DNA from 4 places in the Pseudomonas helmanticensis genome. Region 4 is predicted to be linked to each of the others. Evidence: predicted binding sites of a transcription regulator. Region 4 holds the regulator's gene; each other region holds the start of a gene.
The links. Region 4 encodes sigma-54, which starts transcription at its own class of promoters, with help from an activator protein. Its sites were predicted from a motif close to ANTGGCATNNANNTTGCTNT; they were not measured.

Region 1 (7,283 bases), 920 kb from region 4:
GTGACTTCGAAGTTGGAGAACAGCGAGGTAAATTTTTCTTGGATCAGGCTCATGTCTTTCAGCTCCGTATGCACTTGAATGGCAAGCATGCAGAGGAGGTTGCAGAGATTGTGCCAGCATTTTAAATTTAAAATATCCTTATAAATCAATGTGTTGTAAATAACGAGATTTTCAGGTGTCGTGCAATCTGCATGAGTGGCCATCGTGCATCCTGCATTTTGCGGGATCGTTGTCGATTTGACGGAACCATTCGATTACTTGGCGATCCTCGTCGCATCCGCACAAACAGCGGATACAAAACATTGCAAAAACCGCGTGTACAGCCCGAGAAGTGCTGACGTATTTTCGATCTCGATCCACGCTCCAATGCGTCGGTTGCACCAAGCCATTGCCCGAAAATAAAAACACCGGCCAACACCAAGGCCGAACGGGGAGCTGTCATGAGTCACGCGCCAAGCGACACGATTACCTGGGGCATGATGCTCCGCAAACTGCCGATGATTGCCAAAGCCATCCCGCGGGTGGTCAAGGGCATGAAGGTAGCCAACGTCACGGATCCGACCCAAAGCTGTGGCCTTGGCTGGACATTTGAACAAGCGACCCTGCGCAATCCCCAAGGCCCGGCGTTATTGCAGGGCGAGGTCGTGTTGACCTACACGCAGGTCAATCAATGGGCCAATCGCATCGCTCATTATTTGGGCGGGCAGGGCATTGGCAAGGGCGACGTGGTGGCGGTGTTCGTCGAGAACCGTCCGGAATTGCTGGTGACGATTCTGGCGCTGGCCAAGATCGGTGCCGTCAGTGCGTTGCTCAACACTTCTCAGACTCGCGACACGCTGATCCACAGCGTGAATCTGGTGGCGCCGGTGGCGATCGTCGTCGGCGAAGAATTGAGTCCCGCGTTTGCGGCAGTGCGCGAGCAAGTATCGATAGCGTCGCAGCGCACCTGGTTCATTGCCGACCACGACACCTACAGCCATCCGGGGATTGCGCCCGACGGTTACGTCAACCTGATCAGCGCCAGTGCCGATGCCAGCAGCGAAAATCCGCCGAGCAGCCGGCAGGTATTTTTCAACGATCCGTGTTTCTACATTTACACCTCAGGCACCACGGGCCTGCCCAAGGCCGGGGTGTTCAAACATGGCCGCTGGATGCGCAGTTCAGCGAGCTTCGGCATGATCGCTCTCGACATGCGCCCCGACGACGTCGTCTATTGCACCTTGCCGCTGTACCACGCCACCGGCCTCTGTGTGTGTTGGGGCTCGGCGGTCAACGGCGCTTCCGGTTTCGCGATTCGGCGCAAATTCAGCGCCAGCCAGTTCTGGAACGATGTGCGCCGCTATCGCGCGACCACTATTGGTTACGTCGGCGAGTTGTGCCGTTATCTGGTCGACCAACCGGCCAGCGCCGACGACAGCCGTCACGACGTGCGCAAGATGATCGGCAACGGCTTGCGCCCCGGTGCCTGGGCCGAGTTCAAGACACGCTTCGCGGTCGAACACATCTGTGAGCTTTACGCGGCGAGCGACGGCAACATCGGCTTCACCAACATTCTCAACTTCGACAACACCATCGGTTTCTCGCTGATGGCTTGGGAGTTGGTCGCCTACGACCATGACAGCGGTGCGCCGATCCGCAGCGCCGACGGGTTCATGCGCAAGGTCGGCAAAGGCGAGCAGGGCCTGTTGCTGGCGCGGATCGACGAGAAAGCGCCGCTGGACGGTTACACCGATCCTCAGAAAACCGCCAAGGTCGTGTTGCACGACGTGTTCAGTAAGGGCGATCGTTTCTTCAACACTGGCGATCTGCTGCGCAACATCGGTTTCGGCCACGCGCAATTTGTCGATCGACTCGGCGACACCTATCGCTGGAAGGGCGAAAACGTCTCGACCACGGAAGTCGAAAACCTGTTGCTGCAACACCCGCATATCTCCGAGGCGGTGGCGTATGGCGTGGAAATCCGCAACACCAACGGCCGCGCCGGCATGGCGGCAATCACCCCGGCAGAATCCTTGGCCACGCTGGATTTTGCCGAGTTACTGACGTTTGCCCGCGAACGCATGCCCGCCTATGCGGTGCCGTTGTTCTTGCGGGTGAAAGTCAAAATGGAAACCACCGGCACCTTCAAATACCAGAAGACGCGCCTGAAAAACGAAGGCTTCGACCCCGGTCAGACGGGCGATGACCCGATCTACGCATGGCTGCCTGGTACGCAGACTTATGTTCGAGTCACTGACGAAGTGTTGACGGAAATTCATCAGGGCAAGCATCGTTATTGATTCTGGCTATAAGCGCTTTTGAGAAAAAGGGGGTGACAGCTTTCGCCGCGCTCGGGAAACTGTCGGCTTTCCGATCGACCGAAAGTGGAGTTGCCCCATGTCCGACCAAAGCCGCCAGATGACCCCTGAAGAAGCTGCCGAATTCACCGAGCAGGTTTTCAACAAGGCGCGCGACGGTGATGCCGAGATGCTTGATCGCCTGGTCACCGCCGGTTTGCCGGTGAACCTGAAAAACAGCAAGGGCGACACTTTGCTGATGCTGGCCAGCTATTACGGCCATGTCGACGCGGTGCAGGTGCTGCTCAAGCACAAGGCTGATCCGGAAATGCGCAATGGCAACGGCCAGAGCCCGATTGCCGGTGCGGCGTTCAAAGGTGACCTGGCCGTGGTGAAAGCGCTGGTCGAGGCCGGTGCCGAGATCGAAGGTTCGTCGTTCGATGGCCGCACGGCGTTGATGATGGCGGCGATGTTCAACCGTGTTGAAATCGTTGATTACCTGATCAGCAAAGGCGCCAACGCGCAGGCCAAGGACGCCAACGGCGTGACCGCGCTGGACGCGGCGCGGACCATGGGCGCGGTTGATACCATGGCGCAGCTGGAAAAATTGTTGGGTTGATAAGGTCAAAAGATCGCAGCCTGCGGCAGCTCCTACACTGATTCCTCTGTAGGAGCTGCCGCAGGCTGCGATCTTTTGCTTTGTGCGCTATCCTCCGCGCCCTGAAATTTCACCTTCGCCACAGGATCCGCCCTCATGAAAGCCGCACTCGTCGAACTCATCAGCAAAATCAGCTCCGGCTGCATGGGCGAGGACGAGATCCTGAAAGTGGCCGAGGAAGCGGCGCAAGCCTACGCCGATGCCGACGCTTTTCTGACCGCCAACCCGGACATCAACTACGACGACACCTTCCCGATTCCGCTGGGCGAGTGGGTCGTGGTCGGCAGCCTGCCGGAAACCGTGCTATTCCAGGCTGACTCCTATGGCGACCTGTTTGCACAGATCGTTGCCTCGTTCGGCCCGGGCGTCGATTTCAACCTCAAGCCCAAGCAACTGGCCAAGACCGAAGCGTTGACCGCACTCAACCGCATCCAGGTGCAGATGAGCAGCATGAACAAGGAAAACGGCGGCTACACGTTGATGAACTTCAGCCAGTTGCTCGATGACGAGCTGCAAATGGTGCTGGTCTACGGCAATGACGTACCGCGCGTCCTCGAATTGTGCGCTGAGGCTGGCATCACTGCGGCACCTGCGCTGGAAGCGCTGAAAATCGCTGTTCACGTCTGAGCGCAATAAAAGGGAACCCTGCGCGCGACCGTCTATCCTAAAAGTGCATGCCACTATTCTGGAGCAACGCCATGGGTTCCACGTTCAACGGTCTGATCGGCCTGATCATTCTCGCCCTCGACATCTGGGCCATCATCAACGTGCTGAAAAGCGGCGCCTCCACCGGGATGAAAATCGTCTGGGTGTTGCTGATCATCCTCCTGCCAGTGCTGGGCCTGATCATCTGGGCAATCGCCGGCCCACGAGGCAACGTCCGGATCTGAATCAACCAACACCGCGATACCCCTGTAGGAGCTGCCGAAGGCTGCGATCTTTTGATCTTGCTTTTAAAAATCAATGTCAAAAGATCGCAGCCTGCGGCAGTTCCTGCAGGGATTGTGGTTGTGAGGTTCGACCTGTCATCTTCGGCAACGTAGAATGCGCGCCTTTCCCGGGCAATCGTCCCCACGATTAACGCCCGCGCATTCATCGGAGCACTTCACCATGACCGTCACCAAGACCAGCGAGTACCTGGAAACCCTCTACGAAGGCTACGGCCAGCGTTTTCGCATGGAAAAACTGCTGCACGAAGTGCGCACCGAACACCAGCACCTGGTGATCTTTCAGAACCCGCGCATGGGCCGTGTCATGGCGCTGGACGGCGTGATCCAGACCACCGAAGCCGACGAATTCATCTACCACGAAATGCTCACCCACGTGCCGATCCTCGCCCACGGCAGCGCCAAGCGCGTGTTGATCATCGGTGGCGGTGACGGCGGCATGCTGCGCGAAGTAAGCAAACACGCCGGCGTCGAACACATCACCATGGTCGAGATCGACGGCACCGTGGTCGACATGTGCAAAGAGTTCCTGCCGAACCACTCCAGCGGCGCCTACGACGATCCACGTCTGAACCTGGTGATCGACGACGGCATGCGTTTCGTCGCCACCACCACGGAAAAATTCGACGTGATCATCTCCGACTCCACCGACCCGATCGGCCCGGGCGAAGTGCTGTTCTCGGAGAACTTCTACCAGGCCTGCCACCGTTGCCTGAACGAAGGCGGCATCCTCGTGACCCAGAACGGCACGCCGTTCATGCAGATCGACGAAGTGAAAACCACCGCCGGGCGCCTGAACAGCCTGTTCCCGGACTGGCACTTCTACCAGGCAGCCGTGCCGACCTACATCGGCGGCTCGATGACCTTCGCCTGGGGCTCGACCCATCCGGCCTACCGCAAGCTGAGCCGTGAAACCCTGCAGCAGCGTTTCATCGGCAGCGGCATCGTCACGCGCTACTACAACCCGGAAATCCACATCGGCGCATTCGCCTTGCCGCAATACGTGCTGCAGGCGATCAACAAGCCAAGCAACGACTGATATTGAACCTGTAGGAGCTGCCGCAGGCTGCGATCTTTTGATTCTGATCTTAAAAACAAGATCAAAAGATCGCAGCCTGCGGCAGCCCCAGTGACAGATGTCGTTTTTTTCATCTTCGTCCGCTGTAATCCTTTTGAACCAACCCCCGGCGTATAAGTCGAGATAGGTGTAAGCCCATTTGCGGGTTTGATCGAGGAGGCACCGATGCAAAAGTGGAAAGTCACTTTCGTGGACGATCATGGTGAAATTGTCGATGAGGTGTTCGAGCGCGCGGAATGCCCCAGCGACGATGAGGCCGCTCGATTGATCAAGGCACGGCTTCTGCCCGTTGCTGCCGAACTGGATCTCAACGATCTGGAAGGGCGTACCCCCGACGCGGGGGCGAAAAGCCTGAAAACCCAGAACAGCATCGAAATCCGCAGCATTACTCCCGTCTGACATTCTTCCTGTCACCTTTCACACCAGGCCTTGGCAGCAGCTCTATCTTGGGGCTACTCTGCAAGCGAGATCAGCGAACGGATCGCTAAGGTCTGGTCTTGTCAGCTACATGCTTGTTTCCCGCCGGCAACCCCGTTGCCGAAGTGCTTTGGCCTGTAAGGCCCGGGGCGGGAATACGGAAAGTCTATCCATCTATGCGAGGGGGACGATTCATGAGCACAGCCTATCAAGAAGACATCAGCAGCAATGTTCTGCGCCGCATGAAAGAAGGCGGTTTCGATTTTTCCCGATTCCATCCCATCGAGTTCTACGCCATTTTCCCGGACGAGGAGCGGGCGCGCAGGGCTGCAGGCAAATTTCGTGGTGAATCCATCAATGCCCAGGTCAGTGTGCGTGATGATGGCGCGTGGGCGCTGGAATTGAGCAAGGTGATGTACGCGACATATGACGACATTGGCGATTTCGAGCAGGGCTTTTCGGCAGTGGTCGAGCCCTTGGGCGGGATAATCGAGGGCTGGGGGGTGAAACAGGAGGTGCGTAGCCGCCACCGGTTGAATTGAATTTTTATAGATAGAAGATCAAAAGATCGCAGCCTTCGGCAGCTCCTACAGGTGATTGGTGTAGGAGCTACAGGAGGCTGCGATCTTTTGCTTTCAAAACATTTCCAAAAGGCAAAAAAAAGCCACCGAAAAGGGTGGCTAAAAGGGAAGACCGATAAGGAGAGGAAACCGGTCAGGGTTACAGCGGGTCGGGCTGCGGGAGCAGTCCAGGTCAGTTGAGCTGGCGACTTCGCGGCGCTGTGCGCGGGGAAGTTTTGCAGCGAATGCGCGGATTATCCGCAGCCAAGGCCGGGCAGTGAAATCAACTCTGACTATGCTGCTGATAGGCGATGCAGTGCGTCGCAATGAAGCGGGGGCAATCAGGTTGGGGCATTTGCCGCACAGGAATGGTGCGGTGTCTCTGGCGTGAATATCCAACCGATTGAAATCAAAGCGTTTATGCCGATGGCACGGGCCTTGCGAAGGCCTGTATGTCCGGGTGACAAGGAGTACGGCATGATCCGCACCTATTTTGATGAGATGTACGATGCCGGCGGCCAGGTTCGCCCGCATTATCGGGAGTTCGCCCGATGGCTGGCCGACACGCCTGACGAGCTGCTGGCCCAACGGCGCCGCGAGGCCGATCTGCTGTTCCATCGTGCCGGGATTACCTTCACGCTCTATGGGGACGAGCAGGGCACAGAGCGCCTGATTCCTTTCGACACCATTCCGCGCAGCATCCCCGCCAGTGAATGGCGGATCGTCGAGCGCGGCTGTATCCAGCGGGTCAAGGCGTTGAACATGTTCCTCGCCGACCTCTATCACGAGCAGCGCATCATCAAGGCCGGGATCATTCCCGCCGAACAGGTGCTGGCCAACGAGCAATACCAGTTGGCGATGCAAGGTCTGGATCTGCACCGCGATATCTATTCGCACATCTCCGGCGTCGATCTGGTGCGCGATGGCGACGGCACGTATTACGTGCTCGAAGACAACCTGCGCACGCCGAGTGGCGTCAGCTACATGCTCGAAGACCGCAAGATGATGATGCGCCTGTTCCCTGAGCTGTTCGCCGCGCAACGCATTGCGCCAATCGATCACTACCCGAACCTGCTGCTCGATACCCTGAAAAGCTCCAGCCCGATTGACGACCCAAGCGTCGTGGTGCTGACGCCGGGGCGCTTCAACAGTGCCTTTTTCGAACATGCGTTTCTCGCCCGGGAAATGGGCGTCGAGCTGGTCGAAGGCGCGGACCTGTTCGTGCGTGACGACAAAGTCTTCATGCGCACCACCGATGGCCCGAAAGCGGTAGACGTGATCTACCGCCGCCTCGACGACGCGTTCCTCGATCCGTTGGCGTTCAACCCGGATTCAATGCTCGGCGTG
Region 2 (7,283 bases), on a different contig from region 4:
GTACGGGCCTAACAACGGCATGTACCAATACCTGCGCTTTGAAGGCAATCGACTGCGGCAGATCAACAGCAAACGCGGTAACTGAAAGAGCAAAAGATCGCAGCCTGCGGCAGCTCCTACATTGGAATGCGTTTCCCTGTAGGAGCTGCCGCAGGCTGCGATCTTTTGCTTCTAGGAAATAGAACAAGCCCCGACACAAGTGGCGGGGCCTGTAATGGCTACATCCGTGTAACCGTTCGCATGAACTCTAAAGTTGCGGCAGACGTATGGCTCGGCCCGTCTGTCGCGCCCTCTCCCGGTCCAGGCGAGAAGTCATGCCTTACTCGGCTTTCAGGCCGTCAGCGGAGACCGCTTTGACGCCTTTGATTTTCTTGGTGATGTTCACTGCGGTGGTTTTCTGAGCTTCGGTGATCGCTACAGTCGACGACAGCGACACAACGCCTTTGTTGGTTTCTACTTTGATGTCGGTGCCTGGAATGCCTTTTTCGGTCACCAGGTCGCTTTTGACTTTGGTAGTGATCCAGGTATCGGAAGTACTTTCTTTAGCCTTGGTCATTTCACCGGCGGCCAGGGTCATAGGAGCCTGGGTAGCCTGGGTGGTTTGTGCGAAAGCGCCGGTCATGGTCAGGGTCAGCGCGGTAGCAGCAGCGGCAGTGATAGCGAACTTCTTCATACGAGTAACTCCTGTTTTTCTGGAAAGTCTGCTGTGTGTCTTGTCAGCAGGGTTACGGTAGATATTGCGAACGCTGTGCCAACTTTTTCAAAGAGATAAAATCGTTATAAATCAAATAGTTACTAATAACGCAAATTTTCGGATTCATGCAATTTGCATGACTGCGGATTAAATCGCATGCAAGTTGCGGTTTTTTGGAAAGTTCCTAACACGCTGAAATTATTGAAGCTTTTGTGAAGTGCCGGGCAATGAAAAATGCCCCGCAGTGCGGGGCATTTGGTTCAGCTCCAAAACGCGGATCATGTACCGCTGGCGGTGCAGCCTTTTGGCGAATAATCCGGGGATACCGTAGTACCGCAAGACCAGCCGTTGGCAGCGGTACGGGTCAGCGTAATGGTTTTGCCCAGCACAGGGGCCGGAGCATTGGCGATCGTGCAAACAATTGTGCCCGCGCCATCGGCAGCAGTGCCCGAAGCGGTCAGCGCGCAGTTGGATGTGGTGGTGCCGGCATCCCCTTTGACCAGAGCGAGCGTCGGGTTGGTACCTTGATTGATGGTGTCTTCGAACGGCACTTTCAGTGCGCTAATTTCCGCCAGGCCCGCCGTTACCTTGGATCGCGCCTGATATTTGGAGTACTGCGGCAAGGCGATGGTCGCCAGAATGCCGATGATCGCCACAACGATCAGCAGCTCGATCAGAGTAAAACCTTGTTGTTTTTTCATAGACACGCTCCATGCATGAGTCGAAATCTCATGATCTGAACAAGGATCAGCACAGCCCATGCCAACGCCGTCCAGGCCCCGTGCATTGGCCGGGAAGCGCAAGCAACGCCGTTTCCTACAACCTGCAACCGCACTATCTGACACTTTTTGTCACCTGCACCTGACGTGTTTGGCGCTGTCACTTGACTAGGCTATAAGTCATGAACTGCTAGCGTGCGGAATCCCCATGAATGACATCGCTCTGAGCGGTCTGGCCAAGCAATTGGTGCAGGCCGAACTGCTTACGGAAAAAAGCGCCCAGCAGGCCTGGCAGCAGGCCCAGCGCAATCGGCTGTCGCTGGTCAGTTATCTGGTGCAGAACAAACTGGTGAAGAGCTCGCAGGTGGCGGAAATCGCCTCGGAGCATTTCGGTATGGCGTTCCTTGATCTCAATTGCCTGGACAAGGAAACCCAGCCCAAGGGACTGGTCAGCGAAAAACTCGTGCGCCAGCATCACGCCCTGCCCTTGTGGCGGCGCGGAAACAAGCTGTTCGTGGGCATTTCCGACCCGAGCAACCATCAGGCGATCAACGACATCCAGTTCAGCACCGGGCTGAGTACCGAAGCCATTCTGGTCGAGGACGACAAACTCACCGAAGCCATCGAAAAATTCTTCGACACCCACGCCAGTGGCCTCGAAGACATGGCCGATGTCGATCTCGACGGCCTTGATGTCGAAGCCATCGACGACAGCAAGCAGGACGCCATTGCCGGACTCGACGCCGACGATGCGCCGGTGGTGCGTTTCGTCCACAAGATGCTGCTCGACGCGATCAAGAGCGGCTCGTCCGACCTGCACTTCGAACCTTACGAGAAGAACTATCGAGTGCGCGTGCGCACCGACGGCATGCTGCGCGAAGTGGCCAAGCCACCGATCCAGTTGGCCGGGCGCATTGCCGCGCGCCTGAAAGTCATGGCCAGCCTCGATATCTCGGAACGGCGCAAACCGCAGGACGGGCGGATCAAGATGCGCCTGTCGAAGAGCAAGTCGATCGATTTCCGGGTCAACACGCTGCCGACCCTGTGGGGCGAAAAAGTCGTGATCCGGATTCTCGACCCGTCCAGCGCGCAGATCGGCATAGATGCCCTCGGCTATGAACCGGCGCAGAAAGACCTGTACATGGCTGCACTCAAGCAACCGCAAGGGATGATCCTGGTCACCGGCCCGACCGGCTCGGGCAAGACCGTGTCGCTGTACACCGGCCTGAATATCCTCAACACCGTCGACATCAATATTTCCACCGCCGAAGACCCGGTGGAGATCAACATGGAAGGCATCAACCAGGTCAACGTCAATCCCAAGCAGGGGCTGGACTTTGCCCAGGCCCTGCGCTCGTTTCTGCGACAGGACCCGGACGTGATCATGGTCGGCGAGATACGTGACCTGGAAACCGCCGAGATCGCCATCAAGGCGGCACAGACCGGTCACTTGGTACTGTCGACCCTGCACACCAACAGCGCCGCGGAAACCCTGACCCGTTTGCACAATATGGGCATCCCCGGTTTCAACATCGCCACGTCGGTCAGCCTGATCATCGCCCAGCGTCTGGCGCGCAAGTTATGCAGCCACTGCAAGAAAGCCATCGAGATCCCTCGCGAAACCCTGCTCAAGGAAGGTTTCCCCGAGGAACGCATCGGCCATTTCACGATCTACGAGCCGCTCGGTTGCGATCACTGCAACGGCGGATACAAGGGTCGCGTGGGGATTTATGAAGTGGTGAAAAACACACCGGAGCTGCAACGACTGATCATGGCCGAAGGCAACTCGCTGGAAATCGACAGCCAGATGCGCCGCGACGGCTTCGACGACCTGCGCACCTCAGGGCTGCACAAGGCCATGCAAGGCATCACCAGCCTTGAAGAAATCAACCGGGTCACCAAGGACTGAACATGGCGGTCAAGGCAGCGAAAATCAGCATCTATGCCTGGGAAGGCACGGACCGCAAAGGCAGCAAGGTCACCGGGGAACTGAGCGGGCAAAACCCCGCACTGATCAAGGCGCAGCTGCGCAAACAGGGGATCAACCCTGGCAAGGTGCGCAAGAAGTCCGCCTCTTTGCTGAGTTTCGGCAAACGCATCAAGGCGCAGGACATCGCCCTGTTCACCCGCCAGATGGCGACCATGATGAAGGCCGGCGTGCCGCTGTTGCAGTCGTTCGACATCATTGGCGAAGGCTTCGAAAACCCGGCCATGCGCAAACTGGTGGACGACGTGAAACAGGAAGTCGCGGCCGGTAACAGCTTCGCCACGGCCCTGCGCAAGAAGCCGCAATATTTCGACGAGTTGTATTGCAACCTGGTCGATGCCGGCGAGCAGTCCGGCGCCCTCGACACGCTGCTCGAGCGGGTCGCGACCTATAAGGAGAAAAGCGAACGCCTGAAGGCCAAGATCAAGAAAGCCATGACCTACCCGACGGCGGTGTTATTGGTCGCGGCCGTGGTGACCGGGATTCTGCTGGTAAAAGTGGTGCCGCAATTCCAGTCGGTATTTTCCGGTTTCGGCGCCGAGCTGCCCGCCTTCACCCTGATGGTCATCAGCCTGTCGGCGTTCATGCAGCAATGGTGGTGGGCGATCCTCGGCGTATTGGTGGTGGCGATTTTCGGCACCCGTCATGCGCTGAAAACATCTCAGGCCTTGCGCGACCGCAAAGACACCTGGCTGCTGAAACTGCCTCTGGTCGGCACGCTGCTGTACAAGTCCGCCGTCGCCCGCTTCGCCCGCACCCTGTCGACAACGTTCGCCGCCGGTGTGCCGCTGGTCGAGGCGCTCGACTCGGTTGCGGGTGCCACCGGCAACGTGGTGTTCAAACGCGCGGTGCTGCGGATTCGTCAGGACGTCTCGACCGGTATGCAGCTGAATTTTTCCATGCGCTCCACCGGGGTCTTTCCCAATATGGCCGTGCAGATGACCGCGATCGGCGAAGAGTCCGGTGCGCTGGACGAGATGCTCGACAAGGTCGCCGGGTTTTACGAAGAGGAAGTGGATAACATGGTCGACAACCTCACCAGCCTCATGGAGCCATTCATCATGGTGGTGCTGGGGGTGATCGTCGGCGGGCTGGTCGTGGCCATGTACTTGCCGATCTTCCAACTCGGCTCAGCGATCTGACATGCCTATCGACGAACTGTTTGCCCTGTATCCGCTGGCCTTTGTTTGCACCGCGTTGCTGCTCGGCCTGGTGGTCGGCAGCTTCCTCAACGTGTTGATCTGGCGTCTGCCGAAAATGCTCGAGCGCGATTGGCGTCAGCAGGCCCACGACGTATTGGGCTTGCCTGCCGAACCACCGCTGCCCACCTACAACCTGATGCTGCCGCACTCCGAATGTCCGCATTGCGCGCATCGAATTCGCGCGTGGGAAAACATTCCGCTGCTCAGTTATCTGGCGCTGCGCGGACGTTGCTCAGCCTGCGCGGCAGCGATCAGCAAACGTTATCCACTGACCGAACTGGCCTGCGGCTTGCTCTCGGCATTCATCGCCTGGCATTTCGGTTTTGGCTGGCCGGCCGCTCTGCTGATCTTCCTCAGCTGGGGGTTGCTGGCGATGAGCTTGATCGACATCGAGCATCAACTGCTGCCTGATGTGCTGGTGCTGCCGTTGCTGTGGCTGGGTCTGATCGTCAACAGTTTCGGGCTGTTCGTGCCGCTGCATGACGCGTTGTGGGGCACCGTCGCCGGTTACATGGCGCTGTGGTCGGTGTTCTGGCTGTTCAAGTTGCTGACCGGCAAGGACGGCATGGGCCATGGCGATTTCAAGCTGCTGGCGTTGTTCGGCGCCTGGGGCGGTTGGCAGATTCTGCCGCTGACGATTCTGCTGTCGTCGTTGGTGGGCGCGGTGATCGGGGTGATTCTGTTGCGTTTGCGCGCGCAGGAAACCTCCACGCCAATCCCTTTCGGCCCCTATCTGGCAATTGCCGGCTGGATTGCCATGCTCTGGGGTGGTCAAATAACCGACTTCTATTGGCAGTTTGTCGGTTTGAAATGAATACCCTTGTGGAAAAACCCTGGATTCTCGGCCTGACCGGCGGCATTGGCAGCGGCAAAAGCGCGGCGGCCCAGCACTTCATCGACCTTGGCATCCATGTTGTGGATGCCGATCATGCGGCGCGCTGGGTGGTCGAACCGGGACGTCCGGCGCTGGCGAAGATTGCCGAACATTTCGGCCCCGGCGTGTTACAAGCTGACGGCACACTCGACCGTGCGGCCTTGCGCAAACTGATCTTCGAGATTGCAGAGGAGCGCCGCTGGCTCGAAGCCCTGTTGCATCCGTTGATCGCAGAAGAGATCGCCCATCATCTGGCGCTGGCAAAATCGCCTTACGCGATTCTGGTTTCGCCGCTGTTGATCGAGTCCGGGCAATACGCGATGACCCAGCGCATCCTGGTCATCGATGCCCCGCAACAACTGCAGATCGAACGCACCTTGCAGCGTGACCAGACCAGCGAGCAGCAGGTTCAGGCAATCCTCAAGGCGCAATCAAGCCGTGAAGACCGTGTGAGCCGTGCCGACGATGTGGTGGTCAACGACCGCGACCTCGCTTGGCTGCAGAGCGAAGTCGAGCGTCTGCATCAGTTTTACCTGACTTTATCCGGAGGCCAAGCATGAGCCAGATCCCCACCGTTGAATGCCCAACCTGCGGCGCCCCCGTGGAATTCACGCCTGAAAGCGAATTTCGTCCATTCTGCTCCGCGCGCTGCAAACTGATCGACCTCGGCGCCTGGGCCTCTGAAGAACACAAGATTCCAGTCGCACCGGATGCCGAGGACGAAATGTTTTCCGGGGACTTCGACCCGCGTCACTGATCCCGTTCAGGGGCGCATAAAGCCGTAGTCCTGATCGTCGTCGAGGTTTTCCGCGAGAAAGCGCAATTCGTCGGCCAGGTCTTCGGCGTTGCGCACGGCCTTGCTTTGTTGCACCACCGCACTGAGCAAAGCGCGCAAACTCAAGCCGGGGTCAAACCCCACCTCCTGCGCCATGTCCAGACTTTGCCGGGTTTCCTGCCTCGCCCACTCGTAAACACTCATGCCGCTGCTCCTGAAGGGATTTGCGCGAGCATGAAATTTCCCGTGGATGGCCGGTTTGATGTGGATCAAGACTTCCGATCGTCGTCCTTCCACGGCGCCGAAAGGTAGCGGGTGCGGTTGAAGGTCTCCAGCCATTCCGGGCAGAACACCACCAGGGCGCTGATGACCATGCCGTTGATGAACGCCTCGGGGAAAATGATCAGCCACAGGTAACCGATGAAGTCTTCGAGCCATTCCGGCATGGCGAAGAGACCGTCGTACCAGAGCAGCGTCAGGCTCAGCAGCAGGCAAAACAACGCCGACAGCGCGGCAGCCAGAAACCCCGAACAGAAAATATAAACGAAGGGATTACGCGGCTGCGCACGTTCGACCAGAATCGCCACGCACTCGGTGATCAGCACGGGCAGCAAAATAAACAATGAGCCGTTGACCCCCATCGCCGCGAGATCCTGGCGCCCGAGCAACACCAGACCGATTTGCGCCACCAGCCCGCCAACAATCGCCAAGGGCCAGTCCAGCAGCAAGGTCACCGCCGTCATACCGATAAAGTGATACGACACGCCGGTGTCGAAATCCCTGCGCACCAGCCACAGCAGAAACAACGCGAACACCGTGCCGAACAGCAGGTGTTGACGACGACTGTCACTGAACAATTCGAGCCACGGCACCCTCAAGACCGCCCAGAGCAGCGCCGGCAAGTAAATCAGCCAACCGAATGTCAGACTTGCCGTCGAAAGCAGTTCAGCCCCAATCATGACTCCCTCACCCTCCATCGACATTACCCTATAGGAGCTGCCGCAGGCTGCGATCTTTTGATCTTGTTCTTTT
Region 3 (7,283 bases), 690 kb from region 4:
GTGGTGAAGTCGGAGCGGTTGAGGTTCAGCGTCAGGCTGTTGCCCTGGTTGAAACCACTCGGCACCGAACGCTCCACCGACGCACCACCCGGGATGCGACCGGCCGACGGAACGTTGACGGTGATCTTCGAACCGTCGCGACCTTCGGCATCGAAACCACCGACTACCAGGTTGCCCTGAGCGATGGCGTAGACGTTGCCGTCGATACCTTTGAGCGGGGTCAGCAACAAGGTGCCGCCGCGCAGGCTCTTGGAGTTACCGATCGAAGACACCGTAATGTCGACCTGCTGACCCGGCTTGGCGAACGCTGGCAGATCGGCACTCACCGACACCGCCGCGACGTTCTTCAACTGCACGTTGCCCGAACCCGGCGGCACTTTGATGCCGAACTGCGAGAGCATGTTGTTGAAGGTCTGCAGGGTGAACGGGGTCTGCGTGGTCTGGTCACCGGTGCCGTTAAGCCCGACGACCAGGCCGTAACCGATCAACTGGTTGGAACGCACGCCGGAAATGCTGGCGATATCTTTCAGCCGCTCGGCGTGGGCACCAAAGGCTGCGGACATCACGGCCGCCGCCAGCATGAAGCTTTTCAGATTCAACGTAGCCACCTAGAAAGGGAACAGCGGGCTGAGGAAGAAACGGTCGAACCAGCCTGGCTGACTCGCATCGGCGAACGAGCCGGTGCCCGAGTAGGTGATGCGTGCATCGGCGACGCGGGTCGACGACACGGTGTTGTCGGTGGCGATGTCATCGGCACGCACCAGACCGGCAATGCGCACCAGTTCATCACCGGTGTTGAGGGTCATCCACTTCTCGCCGCGCACGGCGATGATGCCGTTGGGCAGCACATCGGCAACGGTCACTGTGACCGAACCGGTCAGGGTGTTGCCCTGCGCAGCCTTGCTGTCGCCTTTGGTCGCGCGGTCGCCGCTGTAACCGACGTCCAGGCTCAGATCGTTGCCACCCAACGGATTGTTGGTGACGCCGCTACCGCCGAACAGCGAGGTCAGACCGATGCCGGTCTTGCTGTTCTTGGCCACTTGCGAGTTGGCGTTCTTGCTCGCCTGAGTCTTCTCGTTCAGGGTGATGGTGATGATGTCACCGACCCGGAATGCCTTGCGGTCGCTGTACAGGTTCTGCTCGAACCCGGCCTGATAGATCGAGCCGTTGTTGGCCGCCGCCGGCAACGGCGTGCGCGGCAACACCGGAGCGTAGTAAGGGTCATTGGGCTTGGGCGTCGGTGCGACGCAGCCCGCGAGCGAGACGACCCCACCCAATGCCAGAACAGATACGAAGCGTTTCATGACCCTTACCTCACGGTGTTGCAGGCGACCTCATGGTCGCCTCATAGACTTGATTACAGATTCTGCGTTACGAACGAGAGCATCTGGTCGGCGGTGGAGATCACCTTGGAGTTCATCTCGTAAGCGCGCTGAGTGGTGATCATGTTGACCATCTCTTCAACGGTGCTGACGTTGGAACCTTCCAGGGTGTTCTGCAGCGTGGTGCCGAAACCGTTCAGGCCCGGAGTACCGATTTGCGGTGCGCCGGAAGCAGCGGTTTCCAGGAACAGGTTGTTGCCTACCGCTTGCAGACCGGCCGGGTTGATGAAGTCGGCGGTTTGCAGGTTGCCGATCACTTGCGCAGCCGGGTTGCCCGGAACCGTGATCGACACGGTGCCGTCGGTACCGACGGTGAAGCTCTGCGCGTTGTTCGGAATGACGATCGCAGGCTCCAGGGCGAAACCGCTGGCGTTGACGATCTGGCCATTGGAGTCGAGGTGGAAAGTACCGTCACGGGTGTAGGACGTGGTGCCGTCCGGCTGCAGGATCTGGAAGAAACCGCGACCGTCGACCGCCAGGTCCAGCGGCTGCTCGGTGGTTTGCAGGCTACCAGCGGTGAAGTTTTTCTGCGTGCCGACAATGCGCACACCGGTACCCAGTTGCAGACCCGACGGCAATTCGCTGTCCTGGGTCGACTGAGCACCTGGCTGACGCTTGATCTGATACAGCAGGTCCTGGAACTCGGCGCGGTCACGTTTGAAACCCGTGGTCGAGACGTTTGCCAGGTTGTTGGAAATGGTGGTCAGGTTGGTGTCCTGGGCGGACAGACCGGTTTTGGCAACCCATAGAGCCGGAAGCATTCAATTCTCCTCGTGCGCCTGTTTTACGGCGCGACGTTCTGATAATTAGCTGATCTGCAAGACCCGAGCCATGGCCTGGTCGTCGTCTTTGGCGGTGTTCATCATTTTGATGTGCAACTCGAACTGCTTGGCCAGAGCCAGCACCGAGGTCATCTCTTCGACGGCGTTGACGTTGCTCGACTCAAGGAAGCCCGACACCAGTTTGACGTTGGCATCGGCCGGCGCAGGCTGGCCATCCTTGGTGTAGATCGAGCCGTCGAGGCCCTTGTTCATGTTCTTGATGTCCGGATTGACCAGCTTGATCCGGTCGACTTCCGCCATGACGCGCGGGCCTTCGCCCATCGCCCGAATACTGATGGTGCCGTCTTCACCGACTTCGACTTGCTGCTCGGGCGGCACGGCAATCGGCCCGCCATTGCCCATCACGGCCATGCCGTTGCCGGCGCGCAATACGCCGAGGGCATCGATATTCAGGCTGCCGGTGCGCACGTAGCTTTCGCCACCGTTCGGGTTCTGCACGGCAATGAAACCGTTGCCGGTCACGGCGACGTCGAGGTCACGCCCGGTCTCGACCAGGGAGCCCGGCGAGAAATCAGTGGCAGGCCGTTCGCTCATGGCAAACGCACGCGCCGGAAAGCTGTCACCAAACACCGGCATCGAACGGGCCTGTTCCAGGTCCTTCTGAAAACCGTTGGTGGAGATGTTCGCCAGGTTGTTGGCATGCGCCTTTTGCGCCAGCGCATTCTGGCTGGCACCGGTCATTGCCACATAAAGGTACTTGTCCACACTCTTTCCTCTGCATGCCGGACGTTTGCCGCCCACCGCTGTACTGCTGAGCCATAAGCAATTTGCAGACCAACTTTTTTCTGGCGGCGCGAAGCCCGGTAAACAAAGGACTTGGGGGAGATTGCGAGGATTGGAGAAATGTATCGAAGTCGAAAAACCGGCGGTGTTATGCCGGTAAGTGGCAAGTGCCGGCCATCACGACCAACAATGATCTGTGGCGAGGGGATTTATCCCCGTTGGGTGGCGAAGCCGCCCCAAATCCATTCAATGCGGTGTATCAGCTCGACCGCATTCAAAGGCTTGGCGACTGCTGCGCAGCCGAACGGGGATAAATCCCCTCGCCACAACAGCCCGCTCACAACAAAAGCTCTACTTAGCTTTCGGGGTCTTTGCCCACTTCATATTCACGCAGCTTGTTGGCAATCGTCGTGTGCGAAACCCCCAGTCGCTTGCCCAGTTGTCGGCTGCTCGGGTGTTCGGAATACAACCGCTCCAGCACGGCTTTCTCGAAGCGTCCGACGATCTCGTCCAGCCCGCCTTCCAGCGAGAAATCGCCAAGCGGCTGACGCACGCCGTAATCCGGCAGCCGAATGTGCTCGGCCTTGACCGTGCCGCCATCGCACAGCGAAACCGCCTGGAACAGCACGTTCTCCAACTGCCGCACATTGCCCGGCCAGTGGTAATGACTGAGCCGATCCATTGCTGCCGGTGCCAGTTTTGGCAATGCGCAACCGATCTGCCGACTGGCCTGATCAAGGAAGTGTTCAACCAGCGGCGTCAAACCGTCGAGGCATTCGCGCAGGGGCGGAATGTGTAGCGAAAGCACGTTCAAGCGGTGATACAAATCCTGGCGAAACTCGCCACGTGCGCACAGCTCGGACAAGTCGACCTGGGTGGCACAGATCACCCGCACGTCGAGGTAAACTTCTTCATCGCTGCCAACGCGACGGAAGCAACCGTCCTGGAGAAAGCGCAGCAGTTTCACTTGCAAGCGCGGGCTCATTTCACCGACGCCATCGAGGAACAGCGTGCCGCCGGCGGTCAATTCGAGCAGCCCGAGCTTGCCTTCCGCACGCGCGCCTTCAAAGGCGCCCGGGCCGTAGCCGAACAGCTCGGTTTCGGCCATCGATTCCGGCAGACCGGCGCAGTTCAGCGCCATCAACGGCGACTGCCCACGCGGGCTGGCGAGGTGGCAGGCGCGCGCGAGCAATTCCTTGCCGGTGCCGGTTTCGCCTTCTATCAATAACGGCGCATCGAGCGGTGCCATGCGCCTTGCTTCGCGCACGACAGCGGCCATGACTTTCGAACTCTGGAAGATGCTGTCGAATCCACGCAACTCTTGCTTGCGCACGTTGTAGATACGTTCGCCGACGCGATCTGCACGGTGCAAGGTCAACACCGCACCGGCCATGGCCTCGCTGTCATCGTGTTCGGATTGCAGCGGCGCGATGTCGGCGAGAAACACGTCGCCCTTGACCTTCACGCGCATGCCGTTGATGCGCGATTTATTGGCGCGCACCAGCTCCGGCAAATCAAAGTCTTCGGCGTAACGCGACAGCGGAATGCCCGGCACCTCATCCACGCGCACGCCGAGCAACTGCGCCGCCGCGCGGTTGGCCGCGACGATCGAACCGCCCATGTCGATCGACAGCACCGGAAACTCCAGTGCACCGAGCAAGGCGTTCAACTCCATGTGCCGGCGCTCGCTCGGCATCAGCCCTACCCGCTTGACGCCGAACACCCCGGCAATCGCCTCGAACTTCGGCCGCAACGCCTGGAACTGGATGTTGATCAGGTTCGGACAGTGCAGATAGATCGCATTGCCGTGCTCACCACCGACCTCGCCACGGGCGACGTTGATCCCGTATTCGACGAGCAGGTTGAGGATGTCGCGCAGGATGCCGATGCGGTTCTGGCAGTGGACTTTGATGCGCATATAAATCGCCCGAATAAACGCTGAGAAACCTGTAGGAGTGAGCCTGCTCGCGATGGCTGTCGGCCAGTTGATATTGATGGCGACTGATACACCGCTATCGCGAGCAGGCTCACTCCTACAAGGGAACGGCGCCAGACTTTTCTGTCGAGGCGCGCAGATAGTTGTCAAGATTATGTGACAGTCACAGCGCTTTTCAAACCTTCCAGTCACCGTAAATGCGAGATATTGGTCAAAGCGTAACGAATAGTTTACGAAATCCACCGATTTTTCCTACGCGAGCGCGTCACCACCTACTGCACACCACTCCACTCTCAGGTAATTCTGACCCCATCGCTGGACATAACAAGAACGAATTCCCCTAGCAGGAGAGCAGTATGAAGCAGACGCAATACGTGGCCCGCGAGCCCGATGCGCAAGGTTTTATCGACTACCCCGCCGAAGAACACGCGGTGTGGAACACGCTGATCACTCGCCAGTTGAAAGTGATCGAAGGGCGTGCCTGCCAGGAGTACCTGGACGGTATCGAAAAACTCGGTCTGCCCCACGACCGCATTCCGCAGCTCGGCGAGATCAACAAGGTGCTCGGCGAAACCACCGGTTGGCAGGTCGCCCGTGTGCCGGCGCTGATTCCCTTCCAGACTTTTTTCGAACTGCTCGCCAGCAAGCAATTCCCGGTGGCGACGTTCATACGTACCCGCGAAGAGCTCGACTATCTGCAAGAGCCGGACATTTTCCACGAGATCTTTGGCCACTGTCCGCTGCTGACCAATCCGTGGTTCGCCGAATTCACCCACACCTACGGCAAGCTCGGCCTGCAGGCGACCAAGGAAGAACGCGTGTACCTGGCGCGGCTGTACTGGATGACCATCGAATTCGGCCTGGTCGACACCCCGCAAGGCAAACGCATCTACGGCGGCGGCATTCTGTCTTCGCCAAAAGAAACCGTTTATTCGCTGTCGAACGAGCCTGAGCATCAAGCTTTCAACCCGCTCGAAGCGATGCGCACGCCTTACCGCATCGACATCCTGCAACCGCTGTACTTTGTCCTGCCGAACCTCAAGCGCCTGTTCGACGTTGCTCATGAAGACATCATGGCCATGGTCAAACAAGGCATGCAGCTGGGTCTGCACGCGCCAAAATTTCCGCCCAAGCCGAAAGCGGCCTGAGCAGAACCCGCTCGCGACTTGCGTGCAAAGATAGTAATTTCCAACAAGAATCGAATTCAGGAACAGACCATGTCGACATTGAACCAAGCCCACTGCGAAGCCTGCCGCGCCGATGCGCCACAAGTCAGCGACGAAGAACTGCCGATCCTGATCAAGCAGATCCCTGACTGGAACATCGAAGTTCGCGACAGCATCATGCAGCTGGAGAAAGTTTTCCTGTTCAAGAACTTCAAGCACGCGCTGGCTTTCACCAACGCTGTCGGTGAAATCTCCGAGGCCGAAGGTCATCACCCGGGCCTGCTGACCGAGTGGGGCAAAGTCACCGTGACCTGGTGGAGCCACTCGATCAAAGGCCTGCACCGCAACGACTTCATCATGGCCGCGCGCACTGACGAAGTGGCCAAGACCGCAGAAGGACGCAAGTAATGCACTTCGACGCCATCGGCCGGGTCCCCGGCGACCCGATCCTCGGTTTGATGGAGGCGTATGCGCAGGACAGCAACCCGCGCAAATTTGACCTCGGCGTTGGCGTCTACAAAGATGCCCAGGGCCTGACGCCAATCCCGGAGGCGGTGAAAATCGCCGAGGCGCGACTGGTCGAAAGCCAGGACACCAAGACCTACATCGGTGGCCACGGTAATCCGCTGTTCGGCAAAGTCATCAACGAGCTGGTGCTTGGCGCCGACTCGAAACTGATCGCCGAACAACGTGCCGGCGCCACCCAGACCCCGGGTGGAACCGGTGCGTTGCGTCTGGCGGCCGACTTCATCGCCCAGTGCCTGCCAGGCAAAGGCGTATGGTTGAGCAACCCGACCTGGCCAATTCACGAAACCATTTTCGCCGCAGCCGGCGTCAAGGTCAGTCACTACCCTTACGTGGGCAGTGACAACCGCCTCGACGTCGAAGCCATGCTCGCCGTACTCAACGACGTGCCGAAAGGCGATGTGGTGCTGCTGCATGCGTGCTGCCACAACCCGACCGGTTTCGACCTGAACCACGACGACTGGCAGCGCGTGCTCGACGTGGTGCGCAGCCGCAACCTGCTGCCGCTGATCGACTTTGCCTACCAGGGTTTTGGTGATGGTCTGGAACAGGATGCATGGTCGACCCGCTTGTTCGCGGCCGAGGTGCCTGAGCTGCTGATCACCAGTTCCTGCTCGAAGAACTTCGGCCTGTATCGCGACCGCACCGGTGCGCTGATCGTCTGCGCAAAAAGCGCCGAGAAGCTCATCGACATCCGCAGCCAACTGGC
Region 4 (7,283 bases):
TTGTTGAGCGGGTTTTGTTTGATGATGGTGATGGATACGGCATTGGGTTGAAGCAGATCAAAAGATCGCAGCCTGCGGCAGCTCCTACATGGGGTTATGTGCTGCGGGTTAACACCACACGCGGCCTTCCAATGTAGGAGCTGCCGAACGCTGCGAACTTTTGACTTTGGTTATCAGCCACCCTCATCGAAGTAGTTGTTGATCAGCGCGACCAACGCATCCAGCGCTTCCTGATCCTTTTCACCTTCGGTGCTCAGATAAATCCTGGTGCCCTTGCCAGCCGCCAGCATCATCATCGCCATAATGCTTTTGCCATCGACCGTGGTCTCCGGCGTGCGCCCCACTCTGATCGTGCAATCCGGATACTGCCCGGCCACGCCAACGAACTTGGCCGACGCGCGGGCATGCAGGCCCAGTTTGTTGATGATTTCGATTTCCAGAGCAGGCATCGCGGTGTGAATCCTTTAAGTGAGGTCGCGGTGGCGAACCTGGACGTTCTTCAGGGTTTTCTGCAGGGCCTGACCCAGGCGTTCGGTCAGGTAGACGGAGCGGTGATGCCCGCCGGTGCAGCCTATGGCAATGGTGACGTAGGCACGGTTGCTCGCGGCAAAGCGTGGCAGCCACTTGTGCAGGTAGGTGAAGATGTCCTGAAACATCTCTTCGACCTCCGGCTGCGCCGCCAGATAGTCTGCCACCGGAGCATCGAGACCGGATTGCTCGCGCAATTCCGGCTTCCAGTACGGGTTAGGCAGGCAGCGTACGTCAAACACCAGATCGGCATCGACCGGCATGCCGCGCTTGAAACCGAATGACTCGACCAGAAATGCGGTACCCGGTTCCGGCTGGTTCAGCAGGCGCAGCTTGAGGGTGTCGCGCAACTGGTACAGGTTCAGATTGGTGGTATTGATTTTCAGGTCGGCAAGGTCGGCAATCGGGCCGAGCAGGGCGGTTTCGTCATGGATCGCTTCGGCCAGCGAGCGATTGGCATTGCTCAAGGGATGGCGGCGGCGAGTCTCGGAAAAACGCTTGAGCAGGGTTTCCTCGTCGGCATCCAGATACAGGACGTCGCACTGGATATGCTTGCTGCGGGCATCTTCAAGCAGTTCGGGAAAGCGCGACAGATGGCTTGGCAGGTTACGCGCATCGATCGACACGGCCACCAGCGGCTGCGCCAGTTCGGTGTGAATCAGGGCGCGTTCGGCCAGTTCCGGCAGCAATCCCGCCGGCAGATTGTCGATGCAGTAGTAACCGTTGTCCTCGAGGACATCCAGTGCGGTGCTTTTACCCGAGCCGGAACGGCCACTGACGATGATCAAACGCATGATTACTGCCCGCTTTGCTCGTCCAGGACAACCTGATACAAGGCTTGGTTAGTCTGGGCGCTGCGCAGTCTGTCGCGCACTTCCTTGCGATCCAGCATGCTGGCGATCTGACGTAGCAACTCCAGGTGCGCATCGGTCGCGGCTTCGGGGACCAGCAGCACGAACAGCAGGTCGACCGGAGCGCCATCGATGGCGTCGAAATCGATAGGGGCTTCAAGGTGCATCAGCGCGCTGACCGGCGCTTCGCAGCCCTTGAGGCGGCAGTGTGGAATGGCGATGCCGTTACCAAAACCGGTGGAACCGAGTTTTTCACGGGCAATCAGTGCCTCGAAGACATCTTGCATCTCCAGATCCGGCACTTCGCGGGCGATCAGGTTGGCAATTTGTTCGAGGGCTTTCTTTTTACTGCCGCCCGGCACGTTCACGAGAGAACGGCCGGGGGTCAGGATACTTTCAAGTCGGATCATGGGTTAGGGGGGTTATCGACCGGTAGCGCCCTGGAGGAGGCTCTGGGTCTTTTCCTTATGCTTTTTGAGTTGGCGATCCAGCTTGTCGGTGAGTGAGTCGATCGCAGCGTACATGTCTGTATCTTCTGCGTTTGCGACCACTTCGCTGCCGGGAATATGCAAGGTGGCTTCGATTTTCTGCTTCAGCTTTTCGACGCACATCGTGACTTGCACGTTGGTGATCTTGTCGAAATGTCGCTCCAGTCGTTGGAGTTTTTCCTCGATATAGGAACGCAGAGGTTGGGTCACTTCCAGTTGGTGTCCACTGATGTTGACTTGCATACAGCTTCTCCTTCGTTGCCAGTGCATAAAGCGGCAGGCCGAAAAGCCTGCCACTGGAACGCTGTAACGTGGCTTACATCAACCGCTTGCGTTCGCTCGAAGGCGCGATCCCGAGGGATTCGCGGTACTTGGCGACGGTGCGGCGAGCCACCTGAATGCCTTGTGCCTCCAGTAAACCAGCGATCTTGCTGTCACTCAACGGCTTTTTCTGATTTTCCGCAGCAACCAGTTTCTTGATGATCGCGCGGATCGCTGTGGACGAGCATTCGCCGCCTTCGGAGGTGCTGACGTGGCTGGAGAAAAAGTATTTCAGTTCATAAATACCGCGCGGGGTATGCATGAATTTCTGCGTGGTCACCCGCGAAATCGTCGATTCATGCATGCCGACTGCTTCGGCGATGTCATGCAGGACCAGCGGTTTCATCGCTTCGTCGCCGTATTCGAGGAAACCGCGCTGGTGTTCGACGATCTGCGTGGCAACCTTCATCAGGGTTTCGTTGCGGCTTTGCAGGCTCTTGATGAACCAGCGGGCCTCCTGCAACTGATTGCGCATGAAGGTGTTGTCGGCGCTGGTGTCGGCGCGACGGACGAAACCGGCGTACTGCGCGTTGACGCGCAGGCGTGGCACCGACTCCTGATTCAGCTCGACCAGCCAGCGCTCGTTGTCCTTGCGCACGATGACGTCGGGGACGACGTATTCGGCTTCGCTGGACTCGATCTGCGAGCCTGGGCGCGGGTTGAGGCTCTGCACCAGTTCGATGACCTGGCGCAGCTCATCTTCCTTGAGCTTCATGCGGCGCATCAACTGGCTGTAGTCGCGGCTGCCGAGCAGGTCGATGTAGTCACTAACCAGACGTTTGGCTTCTGCCAGCCATGGCGTCTTGGCAGGTAACTGGCGCAATTGCAGCAACAGGCATTCGCCGAGGTTGCGTGCGCCGATACCGGCCGGTTCGAATTGCTGGATGCGGTGCAGGACGGCTTCGATTTCGTCCAGTTCGATGTCCAGTTCCGGATCGAATGCCTCGAGAATCTCTTCGAGGGTTTCGTCCAGGTAGCCCTGATTGTTGATGCAATCGATCAGGGTCACGGCGATCAGGCGATCGGTGTCGGACATCGGTGCGAGGTTCAATTGCCACAGCAGATGGCTTTGCAGGCTTTCGCCAGCGGAGGTGCGGGTGGTGAAGTCCCACTCGTCATCATCGCTGCTGGGCAGGCTGCTGGCGCTGGTCTGGTAGACGTCTTCCCAGGCGGTATCGACCGGGAGTTCGTTGGGGATGCGTTCGTTCCATTCGCCGTCTTCGAGGTTGTCGACCGTCGGCGCGGTTTCCTGGTAGGAAGGTTCCTGGATCTCGGTGTTGGGCTTCTGTTCGGCGTTGTCGGCCAGCGGATCGGAATTGTCGAAGTCTTCGCCTTCTTCCTGGCGTTCGAGCATCGGATTGGATTCCAGAGCCTCCTGGATTTCCTGTTGCAGATCCAGGGTCGACAATTGGAGCAGGCGGATGGCCTGTTGCAGCTGCGGTGTCATCGTCAGCTGCTGGCCCATTCTCAAGACTAGCGATGGTTTCATGGCAGGGGCTTAACACCTTATTCGCCGGCGCTACGCGCCATCCACTACAGGGCGCCGAAGCGCCAAACTTAAGCAAATTATATGCCTGAAACTGAAGTGTTTGCCTAGAGCGCTGTAACAATAAAAAGATAGAAAACTTTATTGACGCGTTGCTCAGGCGAGCGGTGAACACCTTTGAAGCGACGTGTTTGCCTGGAGCGCTGTAACAATCAAGCGTATTAAATCGCGCTTGAATCGATACTGCGCTCCGGCGGCACCGGGCACTGTCACGCTTACAGGCGGAATTCGTGGCCCAGATACACTTCCTTGACCAGATCGTTGGCCAGGATGGTTTCTGCGTCACCTTCGGCGATCAGTTGACCGTCGTTGACGATGTAGGCCGTTTCGCAGATATCCAGCGTCTCACGCACGTTGTGGTCGGTGATCAGTACACCGATACCCTTGGCCTTGAGGTGGTGGATGATCTGCTTGATGTCGCCGACCGAGATCGGGTCGACACCGGCGAACGGTTCGTCGAGCAGGATGAATTTCGGCGCAGTCGCCAGGGCACGGGCGATTTCCACCCGGCGGCGTTCACCACCCGACAGGCTCATGCCGAGGTTGTCGCGGATGTGGCTGATGTGGAATTCCTGCAGCAGGCTTTCCAGCTCTTTGCGACGTCCGGCCTTGTCGAGTTCCTGACGGGTCTCGAGGATCGCCATGATGTTGTCGGCGACCGACAGTTTGCGGAAGATCGACGCTTCTTGCGGCAGATAGCCGATACCGGCCTTTGCACGACCGTGCATTGGCTGGTGGCTGACGTCCAGGTCATCGATCAGCACGCGGCCCTGATCTGCCTGCACCAGGCCGACGATCATGTAGAAGCATGTGGTCTTGCCGGCGCCGTTGGGGCCGAGCAGGCCGACGATCTGACCGCTGTCGATCGACAGGCTGACGTCACGCACGACCTGGCGGCTTTTATAGGCCTTGGCCAGGTGCTGAGCTTTCAGAGTTGCCATTACTGGGTTTTCTCGTCGGTTTTCTTCTTCGGCTGGATCACCATGTCGATGCGCGGACGCGCCTCGGTGACCTTGCTGCCGGTAGCGCGACCGGCGCTGGCCAGTTTCTTCACGGTGTCATAGACGATTTTCTCGCCCTGAGTCGTGTTGTTGTCCTTGTCGACAACCTTGGCCTTGTCGATCAGCACGACGCGATTTTGCGCAGCGTGGTACTGGATCGTCACGCCCCAGCCCTGCACGGGCTTGGTGTCACCTTGAGTCTGCAATTGCTCGAAGTAGGCAAGGTTGCCCACCGACGTCACCACGTCGATATCGCCGGCCGGGGTACGGGTGATGGTCACCGTGTTGCCCTTAACGATCATCGAACCCTGGGTGATGATCACATCACCTTTATAGGTAGCGATGCCGTTCTTGTCGTCCAGTTGGGCGTCGTCGGCTTGAATGCGGATAGGTTGCTGCTGATCGTTCGGCAGAGCCCAGGCGCTCACGCTTCCCAGTGCTGCGCCCAGACTGAGCAAAATAGGGAGGGTTTTAACGAGCCTCATACTGTCCTCTTACGTTCGATAGCAGGTGTATCCTGCTTTCCTTCAGGTACGCTTTCATTCCAACGCCAGTTGATACACCGCCAGCGCCGTCGATTCTAACGGGTTGCTCGGTCTGCGCATATTGCTGCTGCGGGAACACTGTCATGCGGGTGGAAGTGATCAGCGTGTCGCGGTTCTTTTCATCGGTGCGTTTGACGCGTACCGAGTCAATCAATTCGACTTCGGTACCGCCCGAGTTCACTTCGCCACGCTCACTGGTCACGTGCCACGGAAAATCAGTGCCGCGGTACATGTTCAGGTCGGGTTTGGTGACCAGGGTGATGTCGGTCGCCTTGACGTGCTCGGCCTTGTCGGACGTCATTTCGTATTGCACTTTGCCGTCCGGCAGGTATTGCAGGGTATGCGTGTTGGTCGCGTACCAGTCAATCGGGGTGTCCACGGACGAGACCGGAGGCTTGTCGAGGAAGCGTTCCGGGCTGATGTTCCAGTAGCCGACCGCGGCGAACAACGCAGCGATGCAGCCGAACAGCAGGAAGTTGCGAAATTTTTTGCTAAACATGGTTTGGCTCACAGGTACGCGGCGTTGGCCGCATCGAGGCGGCCCTGGGCGCGCAGGATCAATTCGCAGAATTCGCGTGCAGCACCTTCGCCACCACGGGCGCGAGTAACGCCGTGGGCGTGTTCGCGGACGAAATCGGCAGCGTTGGCAACAGCCATGCCCAGGCCTACCCGGCGGATCACCGGCAGGTCGGGCAGGTCGTCACCGAGGTAGGCGACCTGTTCATAGCTTAGGCCCAGTTGCTCGAGAAGACCGTCGAGAACCACCAATTTGTCTTCACGCCCCTGAAACAGGTGCGGGATGCCGAGATTTTTTGCGCGCCGTTCGACCACCGGGGTCTTGCGGCCGCTGATGATGGCGGTCTGCACGCCGGCATTCATCAACATTTTGATGCCTTGGCCGTCGAGGGTATTGAAGGTCTTGAATTCGCTGCCGTCTTCAAGGAAATACAGGCGCCCGTCGGTGAGGACGCCGTCGACGTCGAAAACCGCCAGTTTGATCGCTTTGCCGCGTTGCAGCAGATCGGTGCTCATTTACATGACTCCTGCGCGCAGCAGGTCGGAGAGGTTGAAGGCGCCAATCGGGCGATCTTCCTCGTCGACGACTACCAGTGCGTTGATTCGATGGTCTTCCATGATTTTCAGGGCTTCGGCGGCGAGCATCTCGGGCCGGGCAGTCTTGCCGTGTGCGGTCATCACCTGGTCGATGGTGGCGCTGCGGATGTCGATGCTGCGATCCAGCGTGCGGCGCAAATCGCCGTCGGTGAAGATCCCGGCGAGCTTGCCATCGGCTTCAAGGATGGCGGTCATGCCCAGACCCTTGCGGGTCATTTCCATCAACGCGTCCTTGAGCAGTGTGCCGCGCTGCACCTGCGGCAGTTCCTGGCCGGCGTGCATGACGTTCTCGACTTTCAGCAACAAACGACGGCCCAGCGCGCCACCCGGATGGGAGAAGGCGAAATCTTCAGCGGTAAAACCGCGTGCTTCGAGCAGGGCGACAGCCAGGGCATCGCCCATGACCAATGCCGCAGTGGTCGAAGAGGTCGGCGCCAGGTTGAGCGGGCAGGCTTCGTGCTCGACGTGAACGTTGAGGTTGACTTCGGCAGCCTTGGCCAGCGGCGATTGCGGGTTGCCGGTGACGCTGATCAGCTGGATGCCCAGGCGTTTGATCAGCGGCAGCAGGGTGACGATTTCGTTGGTCGAGCCGGAGTTCGACAGGGCCAGAATCACGTCGTCGCGGGTGATCATGCCCATGTCGCCGTGGCTGGCTTCAGCCGGATGCACGAAAAAAGCCGGAGTGCCGGTGCTGGCCAGTGTCGCGGCGATCTTGTTGCCGACGTGCCCGGATTTGCCCATGCCGACTACAACTACACGGCCCTTGCTGGCCAGAATCATCTCGCAAGCGCGTACGAAATCGGCGTCGATATGGGGCAACAAGCCTTGTACGGCTTCCACTTCGAGGCGGATGGTGCGTTGTGCCGATTGAATCAGGTCGCTGGATTGGC

Region 1: a site for sigma-54 is predicted at 6,362-6,381, ahead of QOL84_RS10315 (circularly permuted type 2 ATP-grasp protein). Genes of this name have one in related genera too.
Region 2: a site for sigma-54 is predicted at 1,442-1,461, ahead of QOL84_RS22805 (pilin). Genes of this name have one in related genera too.
Region 3: a site for sigma-54 is predicted at 2,984-3,003, ahead of QOL84_RS11490 (flagellar basal body rod protein FlgF). Genes of this name have one in related genera too.

What each region holds. Positions count from the first base shown of each region.
Region 1 is NZ_FXUY01000001.1:2,354,452-2,361,734, reverse strand. It holds gene QOL84_RS10355 (DUF3509 domain-containing protein) at 1-53, opposite strand, end outside; gene QOL84_RS10350 (long-chain-acyl-CoA synthetase) at 441-2,279, shown strand; gene QOL84_RS10345 (ankyrin repeat domain-containing protein) at 2,377-2,895, shown strand; gene QOL84_RS10340 (hypothetical protein) at 3,031-3,561, shown strand; gene QOL84_RS10335 (PLDc N-terminal domain-containing protein) at 3,633-3,824, shown strand; gene speE (polyamine aminopropyltransferase) at 4,045-4,920, shown strand; gene QOL84_RS10325 (hypothetical protein) at 5,125-5,358, shown strand; gene QOL84_RS10320 (ribonuclease E inhibitor RraB) at 5,571-5,918, shown strand; gene QOL84_RS10315 (circularly permuted type 2 ATP-grasp protein) at 6,414-7,283, shown strand, end outside.
Region 2 is NZ_FXUY01000002.1:43,554-50,836, forward strand. It holds gene QOL84_RS22795 (DUF2845 domain-containing protein) at 1-85, shown strand, start outside; gene QOL84_RS22800 (BON domain-containing protein) at 320-673, opposite strand; gene QOL84_RS22805 (pilin) at 973-1,395, opposite strand; gene pilB (type IV-A pilus assembly ATPase PilB) at 1,622-3,322, shown strand; gene QOL84_RS22815 (type II secretion system F family protein) at 3,325-4,542, shown strand; gene QOL84_RS22820 (prepilin peptidase) at 4,544-5,416, shown strand; gene coaE (dephospho-CoA kinase) at 5,413-6,036, shown strand; gene yacG (DNA gyrase inhibitor YacG) at 6,033-6,233, shown strand; gene QOL84_RS22835 (hypothetical protein) at 6,240-6,455, opposite strand; gene QOL84_RS22840 (energy-coupling factor ABC transporter permease) at 6,521-7,210, opposite strand.
Region 3 is NZ_FXUY01000001.1:2,593,067-2,600,349, forward strand. It holds gene QOL84_RS11475 (flagellar basal body P-ring protein FlgI) at 1-581, opposite strand, end outside; gene flgH (flagellar basal body L-ring protein FlgH) at 609-1,304, opposite strand; gene flgG (flagellar basal-body rod protein FlgG) at 1,358-2,143, opposite strand; gene QOL84_RS11490 (flagellar basal body rod protein FlgF) at 2,189-2,929, opposite strand; gene QOL84_RS11495 (sigma-54-dependent transcriptional regulator) at 3,303-4,865, opposite strand; gene phhA (phenylalanine 4-monooxygenase) at 5,240-6,031, shown strand; gene QOL84_RS11505 (4a-hydroxytetrahydrobiopterin dehydratase) at 6,101-6,457, shown strand; gene QOL84_RS11510 (amino acid aminotransferase) at 6,457-7,283, shown strand, end outside.
Region 4 is NZ_FXUY01000001.1:3,278,856-3,286,138, reverse strand. It holds gene QOL84_RS14835 (ZIP family metal transporter) at 1-51, shown strand, start outside; gene QOL84_RS14830 (HPr family phosphocarrier protein) at 174-449, opposite strand; gene rapZ (RNase adapter RapZ) at 465-1,322, opposite strand; gene ptsN (PTS IIA-like nitrogen regulatory protein PtsN) at 1,325-1,789, opposite strand; gene hpf (ribosome hibernation-promoting factor, HPF/YfiA family) at 1,802-2,110, opposite strand; gene QOL84_RS14810 (RNA polymerase factor sigma-54) at 2,184-3,677, opposite strand; gene lptB (LPS export ABC transporter ATP-binding protein) at 3,950-4,675, opposite strand; gene lptA (lipopolysaccharide transport periplasmic protein LptA) at 4,675-5,220, opposite strand; gene lptC (LPS export ABC transporter periplasmic protein LptC) at 5,207-5,779, opposite strand; gene QOL84_RS14790 (KdsC family phosphatase) at 5,788-6,312, opposite strand; gene QOL84_RS14785 (KpsF/GutQ family sugar-phosphate isomerase) at 6,313-7,283, opposite strand, start outside.